Regions from separate parts of the Azospirillum brasilense genome, predicted to be linked through region 1. Evidence: riboswitches for the same ligand, from Rfam matches in the RefSeq annotation. Region 1 holds a riboswitch; each other region holds the start of a gene.
The links. Region 1 has a riboswitch for cobalamin ahead of cobW (cobalamin biosynthesis protein CobW). Riboswitches for the same ligand answer to the same signal wherever they lie in the genome.
Positions count from the first base shown of each region.

Region 2: another riboswitch for cobalamin. It lies ahead of D3869_RS26600 (energy-coupling factor ABC transporter permease); the one in region 1 lies ahead of cobW (cobalamin biosynthesis protein CobW).
Region 3: another riboswitch for cobalamin. It lies ahead of D3869_RS20360 (TonB-dependent receptor plug domain-containing protein); the one in region 1 lies ahead of cobW (cobalamin biosynthesis protein CobW).

Region 1 covers NZ_CP032346.1:925,874-929,210, forward strand. Annotated here, with positions in the region: gene D3869_RS18295 (ABC transporter ATP-binding protein) at 1-354, opposite strand, end outside; gene D3869_RS18300 (ABC transporter ATP-binding protein) at 347-1,111, opposite strand; cobalamin riboswitch at 1,402-1,617, shown strand; gene cobW (cobalamin biosynthesis protein CobW) at 1,795-2,853, shown strand; gene cobN (cobaltochelatase subunit CobN) at 3,017-3,337, shown strand, end outside.
Region 2 covers NZ_CP032348.1:153,075-156,411, forward strand. Annotated here, with positions in the region: gene D3869_RS26590 (hypothetical protein) at 1-195, shown strand, start outside; gene D3869_RS26595 (superoxide dismutase) at 325-1,059, shown strand; gene D3869_RS26600 (energy-coupling factor ABC transporter permease) at 1,125-1,805, opposite strand; cobalamin riboswitch at 1,981-2,219, opposite strand; gene D3869_RS26605 (glycosyltransferase family 9 protein) at 2,364-3,337, shown strand, end outside.
Region 3 covers NZ_CP032346.1:1,391,504-1,394,840, forward strand. Annotated here, with positions in the region: gene D3869_RS20360 (TonB-dependent receptor plug domain-containing protein) at 1-1,860, opposite strand, end outside; cobalamin riboswitch at 1,977-2,195, opposite strand; gene D3869_RS20365 (hypothetical protein) at 2,249-2,707, opposite strand.

The DNA of each region.
Region 1 (3,337 bases):
CATGCCGCCGGACTTCACCACCGGCGGCAGCATCAGGTTCTCGTCCACGCTGAGCGAGGAGAAGATGCCGCGCTCCTCCGGCACGTAGCCGATGCCGAGGCGGGGGATCTTGTGCTGCGCCATGCCGATCAGCTCCTTGCCCTGGAAGCGGATCGAGCCGTTGCGCTTGCCGACGATGCCCATGATCGAGCGCATGGTGGTCGTCTTGCCGGCGCCGTTGCGGCCCAGCAGCGTCACCACCTCGCCCTGCCGCACGTCGATGTTGACGCCGTGCAGCACGTGGCTCTCGCCGTAGAAGGCCTGGAGGTCGCGGATCTCCAGCATCGCGGTCTTCACGGTCGCGCCGTCAGGCATGGCCCACCTCACCCGTACCCATGTAGGCTTCCATGACCTGCGGGTTGCGCGATACGACGTCGTACGGCCCTTCCGCCAGGATCTCGCCGCGGCGGAGCACGGTGATGGTGTCCGACAGGTGGGCGACGACCGACAGGTTGTGCTCCACCATCAGGATGGTGCGGTCGGCCGACACGCGCTTGATCAGCGCGGCGGTGCCTTCGATGTCCTCGTGGCCCATGCCGGCCAGCGGCTCGTCGAGCAGCATCACCTCCGGGTCGAGCGCCAGCGTGGTGGCGATCTCCAGCGCCCGCTTGCGGCCGTAGGGCAGCTCGGCGGCGGTGTGGCCGGCCCAGGGGGTCAGGTTCACCGCTTCGATCAGCTCCTCGGCGCGGGCGTGCAGGTCGTACAGGCTGGCCTCCGGCTTCCAGAAATGGAAGCTGGTGCCGCGCGGCCGCTGCAGAGCGACGCGGACGTTCTCCAGCACGCTGAGATGCGGGAAGACGGCGGAGATCTGGAAGGAGCGCACCATGCCGAGCATCGCCACGTCGGCGGGCTTCATGGCGGTGATGTCGCGCCCCTTGTAGAGGATCTGGCCGCGCGTCGGCGTCAGGAACTTGGTCAGCAGGTTGAAGACCGTGCTCTTGCCGGCGCCGTTGGGGCCGATCAGCGCGTGGATGGTGCCGCGGCGAACCTGGAGGTTCACCTCCTTCACCGCGATGAAGCCCTTGAACTCCTTCGAGAGTCCGCGCGCTTCCAGAATGATGTCGTCGGCCATGGGTGCCGCTTTTCCCTCCCTGTTCGTCCGCGTCGTCTGCCGGTCCGCGTTTTTGGTTAGGCTGATATAAGCACAGAACATGCCAATTGCGGGAAAATTCGTTAATCCGTTGATATCGTTGAATTCGCGAAAGGCGGCGATGGGCATCGCACGCGGTCTGGAGTGTCAGCTTTCCAGACAGACTGTACCGATCTTCCGACACACCAACGGCGGGATGGACGGAGCGTTCCGGGTTCGGCGGCGCGGTTTCCGGGCACCAAATGGCCGCTTGCAAATCGGGGGTCCGCCTGCAATTCTGCGCCTCCGACGGTGCCCCGTCCGCCGTGAAGGCGCGGGGATAATAGGGAATGCGGTGCGGACCCGGATGGGGTCCAAGGCCGCGGCTGCCCCCGCAACTGTGTGCGGCGAGTCCGCCTCCGGAAATGCCACGGGCCGACAGGCCGGGAAGGCGGGAGGCGCGGCGACGACCCGCGAGCCAGGAAACCTGCCGCCGGACCGACACTCATCCAATCCGCCGGGTGTGGCGGAGACAGGGAAGCCAGATCATGACGCCTCGCGCCGTCCTCAGTCCGTCCGCATGGCCGCTCCAGGCCGCCGCTCCGTCCCCGGCCGCCGGGCGCCCGCTCCGCTGACCGGCGGACCGGCCCACCCCATCCCCTATTTCAATTTTCAGGAGACGGCCGATGAACACCGGCCCGCTGACCGCCGGGAAGACCCCGGCCACCGTCATCACCGGCTTTCTCGGCGCCGGGAAGACGACGCTGATCCGCAGCCTGCTGGAGCAGGCCGGCGGGCGCCGTCTGGCGCTGATCATCAACGAATTCGGCGATGTCGGCATCGACGGCGAGATCCTGCGCGCCTGCGGCGATCCCACTTGCAGCGAGGACGACGTGATCGAGCTGGCGAACGGCTGCCTGTGCTGCACCGTCGCCGACGACTTCGTCCCGGCCATCGAGAAGCTGCTGTCCCGCCCGCAGCCGCCGGAACACATCATCATCGAGACGAGCGGCCTCGCCCTGCCGAAGCCGCTCGTCCAGGCCTTCCACTGGCCGGCGATCAAGACGCGGGTGACGGTGGACGGGGTGGTCGCGGTGGTCGACGCCGCCGCCGCCGCGGAAGGCCGCTTCGCCCCCGATCCGGCGGCGCTGGCCGCCCAGGCCGCCGAGGCCGGGCAGCTCGACCACGAGACCCCGGTGGAGGAGGTGTTCGAAGACCAGCTCCTCTGCGCCGACCTGATCGTGGTGAACAAGACCGATCTGGTCGAGGCCGCCGCTCTGGCGAAGGTCGAGGACCTGATCCGCGCCGCCATGGCCGAAGGTGGCACGGGGCGCGAGGCCAAGATCCTGCGCGCCAGCAACGGCAAGGTCGATCCGGTGGTTCTGCTGGGCGTCGGGGCCGGGGCCGAGGACGACCTCGCCAACCGCCCCAGCCACCATGACGAGGAGGAAGGCCACGACCACGACGACTTCACCAGCTTCGTCGTGGAGCTCGGCCCGCAGCCCGACCCGGCGGCGCTGGCGAAGACGCTGGAGCGGGTCGCCGCCGCCCATGGCGTGCTGCGCCTGAAGGGCTTCATCGACGTACCGGGCAAGCCGATGCGCCTTCTGGTGCAGGGCGTGGGAACGCGCATCCAGACCCATTTCGACCGCTTCTGGAAGCCCGACGAGCCGCGCCGCAGCCGTCTGGTGGTGATCGGCGAGACGGGCCTGGACCGCGACGCCGTGACCGCGGCGCTGTCTTAAAAAGCCCTCTCCCGCCCCGGGAGAGGGAGGGACCCGCTCGCAGAGCGGGAGGGTGAGGGTCGCACGCGGAGACCGCACCGACCCTCGCCCGCCCCCTCACCCGCCCGCTTCGCGGGCACCCTCTCCCGGGACGGGAGAGGGAGTGTTTGCAAAGCTGTGGCCCATGCACCTACTCGCCGCCCGCCAGGAAGACCTCGACGCCGGCCCCCAGGCCGTGGATCTGGGGCAGAGCCCGGCGGACCTCGTCGTCCTGTCCTTCTCCGACAGCGACCTGACGGCGCTCGCCGCCTGCTGGAAGCGCCACCGCGACACGTTGCCGACGCTGCGGCTGGCGAATCTCGCGCGGCTGGGGCACCCGCTGTCGGTGGACCTCTACGTCGAATCCGTGATCCGCAAGGCAAAGCTGGTCGTTCTGCGGCTGCTCGGCGGGGCGGGCTATTGGCGCTATGGGCTGGACCATGTCGCCGCCGCCTGCCGGGAGTCC
Region 2 (3,337 bases), on a different replicon from region 1:
GAGGAGGTGATGCGCCTGCTGCTGCGGGAGCGCCGCGCCCGCGGGCTCCGTGAGGCGGCGGGAACGGTTCCGGTCGCGCCGGTGAGGAAACCGGCGGCCGCCCCCTCCCGATTCCGGCTGGGACGCTGGCGGAGCGTGGCGATGGGCTTGGCCCGCTCGGCGTCCGCCGGTTCGGCGGGAAAGGCCCGCTTGTAGGAAACGGGCGGCGCTCCCCACGCCGGTAACCGAGTGAGTACGCCCATTGCCCTGTTGAGTGAGTTGGGAGGCGCACAGAGGCTGTCGCTGCCCCGCTGTTCGGCACGAAACACAACATTGGGAGGTCTCATGTCCGTTCGCCTGGATCGCCGCCAACTGCTGTCCGCCGGAGCCGCCGCGCTGGTGCTGGCCGTGGCGCCGCGTTTCGTTCTGGCCCAAACACCGGGTGGCAAGGGCTTCACTCTGCCGCCGCTGCCCTACGCGCCCGCCGCGCTGGAACCGCACATCGACGCGACGACCATGAGCGTGCACCACGGCAAGCACCATCAGGCCTACGTCGACAACCTCAACAAGGCGCTCGCCAACCATGGCGACCTGCAGGCGATGCCGCTGGCCGACCTGCTGAAGCGGGTTCCGGAGCTGCCGGAAAGCATCCGCACCGCGGTGCGCAACAACGGCGGCGGTCACGCGAATCACAGCATGTTCTGGAGCATCATGGGGCCGAACGCCGGCGGCGCCCCGGACGGCGAGGTGGGGACGGCCATCACGCGCGACTTCGGCGGCTTCGACGAGTTCAAGACGCGCTTCAACACGGCGGGCGCCGGGCAGTTCGGCAGCGGCTGGGTCTTCGTCACCGCCGATCCCTCGTCGGGCAAGCTCGCCATCGCCGCCCGCCCGAACCAGGATTCGCCGGCCATGGAGGGCGTGCCCGTGCTGATGGGCAACGACGTGTGGGAGCACGCCTATTACCTGAAGTATCAGAACCGGCGCGCCGACTATCTGGCGGCCTGGTGGAACGTGGTCGACTGGGGGGCGGTGAACCGCCGCTACGCGGCGATCCGCAAGGGCGAACTGGTGATCTGAACGGAAAAGGGCGGCGGGGATGTCCCCGCCGCCCTTCCTGCGAACCGTCCGGTCCAGGGGGCCGGTCAGGCGCCCTGATGCAGGCGGATGTTGAACAGCGGGCCCTGGCTCTGGCGGCGCAGCGCCTTGGCGATGGCCAGCACGGCGAGGTCGGCCAGCGGCTCGACGATGATGACGGTCATGTAGGCGGCGCCGAAGGAGGCGACCTCCGTCATGGTCTCGGCGGTGAAGCCGTGGCCGTAGAAGGCCCAGAAGGCCACCCAGGCGACGATGCCGCCCTGGTAGGCGGTGGAAAGGGCCAGCGCCTGCGAATACTTCAGGTCGACATAGGGCGTGGCGTCGGGAACGATCCGCTTCGCCAGCAGGCTGATGCCCCACAGCGGGACCAGCAGCGTGGTGACGTTCATGCCGTACTGCGGCAGGTCGAAGGGCGCGAAGAACAGGCCCTGGATCAGCAGGCCGGCGGCGAGGCCGATGGAGGCCGCACCGGCGCCGAACAGCAGGAGCAGCGTCGAACCGAGGATCAGGTGAACCTCCGACACGCCCACGGGGTGGTGCGGGAACACCTCGAAGAAGCTGAAGACCAGCGCGGTGGCGATCAGGCTGCGCAGCACCAGCGGTGCGATCCCGCCGTTGTTGCGGACGTCGTCGCGCGCCAGCTTGCCGGCCATCGCGAAGCCGCCGGCGGCCGTCGCGTAGCTGAGAGCGATCTTGGCGCCGTCCACGACGCCGGGTTCGATGTGCATGCTCTATGCCCTTTCCGAGTCTGCCATGCGTTGGGAGGGGCGTCGTTGCTGGCAGGCACCGGCATCGCAACCCCCTTGGTCCCCTTGGCTGGGCGCACCGGGGGGACGGCTTGCGGAGGACGGGCGGCCGTCGGGCCGGACATCGGCAAGCGACCACCGGGGCACCCCGCCCGAGGACGTACGTTCGGTCACGGCAGGTCTCCTGGCTTGCGGGTCAAGGCGGCATCGTCCGGCCTTCCCGGCGCCCGTTCCCGCAGGCGGCGCCAGTGACACGGAAAGGACGAGGCCGCTCACCGCTCACAGTTGCGGGGGCAGCGCCGGATTTGCCGTGTCTCCCCCTTCGGGGCGGCTCACCGGCTTCCCTCTTAGCCCCGCGACCGGAGGGCGCGGGGAACCATAACCGGCGCCAGGGTAGGGGCGGGGTCCCCCGCCGTCAAGAGGGGGATGGCGACCCGAGGGGGGAGCCGCACGGCTTCCTTGACACCGCTCCCGTGGAACCGACAAGGTCCGGCGGACTGCGCGAGGCCGGATCAACGGGCGAAGGACGGGGTTGCGGGCATGCTACCGGTTCACTTCCTGACCATCGTGCTGAACGGCGATCCCTTCATCCGCTATCACCTGGAGGTGTTCCGCCAACTGCCCTTCCCCTGGCACTGGCACGTCGTGGAGGGGGTGGCGGAGCAGGTCCGCGACTCCTCCTGGTGCGCGCAGCGGGGCGGGCGCGTCCCGCAGGACCGTCACCGCGACGGGCGCAGCAGCGACGGCACCTCGGAATATCTCGACCGCATCGCCGCGGAGGAGCCCGGGCGGGTGTCGGTCTACCGCAAGCCGCCCGGCATGTTCTGGCAGGGCAAGGTGGAGATGGTCACCGCGCCGCTGGCCGCCATGACCGAGGACTGCCTGCTCTGGCAGGTCGATGCCGACGAGCTGTGGACAGCGGAGCAGATCATCCGGGCGCGCCGGATGTTCCTCGACTCGCCGTCGCGCACGGCGGCGCTGTACCTTTGTCATTTCTTCGTCGGCCCGTCCCTGGTCCTCGACCGGCTGGACCAGTACGGCAATTACCGCGCCTACGAATGGCTGCGCACCTGGCGCTATCGGCCGGGCGATTATTGGCAGTCGCACGTCCCGCCCCGGCTGATGCGCCCGCAACCCGATGGGTCCGAGGTCGAGCTTGGCGCGGCCAACCCCTTCCTGCATGAGGAAACGGCGGTGGGCGGGCTGGTCTTCCAGCATTTCGCCTACGCGACACGGGAGCAGGTCGCGTTCAAGGAAATCTATTACGGCTACGACGGCGCGGTCGAGCGGTGGGACGCCCTGCAGACGGCGGGTCGAGCGATCGGCCGCGGCACCCTTCCGCTGCGCGATTTCTTCCCCTGGGTGACCGACGCGGCGACCGTCGCCCGCGCCGAGCATGCCCTGGTGGAGCCGCTGGCGCGCCCGGACGCCGACGGAGCCTGGGGCTTCGTCCCGCCGGCGCGGGGCGCCTCCACCGCCCCGGCGGTGGCGCTGCTGCGGGACTCCGGTCCCGC
Region 3 (3,337 bases), 470 kb from region 1:
CCAGACCTCCTGGTACCGGCGGTCGAACAGGTTCTCCACGCGCCCGAAAACCTCGACTCCTTCGGACAGCGCGTAGGACCCGGCCATGTTGACCAGGGTGTAGGGTGCCAGATTCACGACCTGACGGTTGTAGAAGGGATCGTAGGCCCAGTCGCTGGACCGCCCGTTGTAGACGACGCCGAGGTTGGCGTTCGCCCGGTCCTCCAGGAAGCGGTAATTGACGTTCAGGCTGGCGAGCTGCTTGGGCCGGCGCACCAGCTCCGCCCCCGTGGAATCCTCGCCGTCGGTCCAGGTGTAGGAGCCGCGGACGGTCAGCCGGTCCAGCGGCTCCACCGACAGGCCAAGCTCGAAGCCGCGGATGTGGGATTCGCCCGGCATATTGACGGAGGTTCGGCCGGTGCCGGTGATCAGGTCGCGGATGCGCTGGTCGAACCACGTGCCGTCCACCGACGCCCGGGTGCCCCACAGCGCCTGATCGAAGCCGGCGTCCCAGCCGCGCGCCCGTTCCGGCTTCAGGTTCGGGTTGCCGGCGTAGGTGGCGGTGTAGCCGTACAGCTCGAACAGGGTGGGATTCTTGACGCCCGTGCCGTAGGAGGCGCGCAGCTTCGTCCCGCTCTCCTCGATGAGGTAGGCCGCCGTGGTGCGCCATGTGGTGGCGTCGCGGAACAGGTCGTTGTCGTCGTGGCGGACGCTGCCGGTCAGGGTCAGCCGGTCGAACAGGCCCAGCTTGTACTGCCCCACCAGCCCGGTGGAACCGATGGAGCGGTCGAAGCTGGAGTAGGCGCTGCGGCTGATTGCCTTGTCCTCCTCATGCTCCACGGCGGCGGTCAGCACATGGTCGGCGGGGCCGCTGCTCAGCGTAAGGTTGGTCTGGTAGTCGGCCTTGGTCTTGCGCCCGTCGTAGCGGCTGGTCACCGTCTTGGCGTCGTCGCGGTAGTCGCGCTGCTGGCGGCCATGGGTCAGGCCGACGATGTGCTCCCACTTCCCGTCGAGAAGGGCGATCTTGCCCTGGAGCCGCCCGAAATACTGCTCTCCGGCGGTGCTGGTCCCGTCATCGACGGCGCCGCGCCCGCCGATGAAGCCGTCGGTGTCGGTGCGGAAGCGGGTGTAGCGGCCGGTCACCGCGATCTCGCTGCGCTCGGTCGGCCGGACGGCGGCGTTTCCGGTCAGCGTGCCGTTGCGGTAGCCGTCCTTCTCCGGGTTGCCGAGCCGCTTGTCGGCGACCGACACGCCGTCGCTGGTGACGCCCTGGCCGCTGAGGAACAGATCGTAGCGGTCGGTCCCGGTGCCGAAGGAGGCCCGCCCGGCGGCGGTGCCGAAGGACCCGCCCTCGACGGCGGCGCGGAACCGGGGGGCGCCGGCGCCGCGGCGGGTCACGATGTTGATGACGCCGCCGACCGCGTCGGAGCCGTAGAGCGCGCTCTGCGGGCCGCGCAGCACCTCGACGCGCTCAACATCGCCGGCCAGCAGATTGGCGAAATCGTATTCGGAACCGGCGGCGGGATCGTTCACCTCGATCCCGTCGATCAGGACGAGCGTCTGGTTGCCCTCGGACCCGCGGATGCGGAGCTGGGTCAGGGTGCCCATCGGGCCGGTGCGGTTGACGGCGACGCCGGGCACCGCGCGCAGCGCGTCGGACAGCAGACGGGTCTGGCGCTGCTCCAGCTCCTCATGGGTGATGATGGTCAGGGCGCTGCCGGTTTCCTCGGCGGCGGTGGGGACGCGGTTGGCGGTCACCGAGACCGGCGGAAGCGTCGTGATGGTGGTGGAATCGGCGAAGGCCGAGGTGGAGAAGGCAAGGCTTCCCAGAAGGGCGGCGAAGGACGCCGTCCGGTGAAGGCGGGGAATGCGGACACTCATTGAGACCTCGGGCGGGACGCCGGTGGCACGTCACCGCGAACGAAGTCCCACCGGACGCTCCACGAACGGAGTCCCGGTTCGACGACCTTCGGTGCACCCCGCCCGAACGTGTTCGCGTGTGACCACGACTGACGGCAGGTCTCCTGGCTCGCGGGTTATCGTCGGCCCATCGCCTTCCCAGGATCGCGATCCCAGTGGCATTCCGATGGACGACTCGCCGCTTACAGTTGCGGGGGCAGCCCCGGCGTTGGACCTTCGCACGGCGTTTTGCCGCGGAGTCCGCACCGTGTTCCCATTTTCAGCCCTTTCGGGCAACCGTCGGGTGCGACGCTACGCGGACGGAGCGGCTCCGGTCAAGCCGCAATCCGTTCCTTTCGTCCAGCCTGTGTCAGAGCGTGGTTCTCGGCCCGACCGCGGACCCATCCGGCATGGGCGGCACCATCTCCTTGCAATTGCCCACGCAATAGGTCTGCGCTTCGATCCGGCCGCCACAGGATTTATAGCAATCATTGTAATCGGAGGAGCAGGTGAGATTGCTGTAGCAGCTGGGGTTCCGGTCGAAATCGCTGAATGTCTTGATCTTTTTCTTGTCCGCATCCTTGGGCAAGGAACGGAGATAGGCCTGATATTCGCCCTGGGCGCGGGTCGTCGCCTCGGCCCGGCAGGTCTGAACGGCCAGCTCCTTCGCGGATTGGCAGATCGTCTGCGCCTGCTTGCACTGGGCGACACAGAGCTTTCCCGCCTCGCTGACGGGTGGAAAATAGCTTGCGACCGTCTCGAAACGCGGGCCGCAACCGGCCAATCCGGCTGCCAGCAGGCAGCCGAGCAGAATGGAACGCCGCATCATTGTGGGTGTCCTGCCGTGAATTACCGTCAATCGCTACGAACAACCCACCGGTTCGGAATCATCCATGGGCGACACGGAATTCGCAAAGCCGGCTCCCGGACCGGAACGCCGGCAACCCATGGGCGATCAACCGGCTGGTGTCGTTGCCTGCGGCCATCGCACCGACCACGATCCGGAAAGGACGCGCCCCCCTCTTGTCGCCGGGAGAGGGCCTGACTACATGACGGTTGAGGTCCGGGCCCCTCTGGCAGCGTCGCCCGGCGCTGTGATGTCGGACTTCCCATAGAGCCGTCGCCTTGGCGCGGCCTTGCGGAAGCTGGCCCCGACATTTCCCATGGGTCCTGCTCCCCACAAGGTCCACCGCCGGACGATGGCACCCGACGGGCCTTTGGGAGACATCGACATGGACCGCAGCGAACCAACATCCTGACTGACCGCCACGCCTCCACGACGAATGATGGAGGCGGGTGTTCCGACGCGCCGCGGCCGAGCCGTTGCGCGCGTCTTTGCGTTGGCCGCAGACCCGCGGCCTCGTTTCCAGTCCGGGCCCCTCTGGCCGATGCGTCCCGCCGTGGCGCACCGGTGATGTCGGACTGCTCATGTGACGATCGAAGTCTCCGCTTGCGGGAG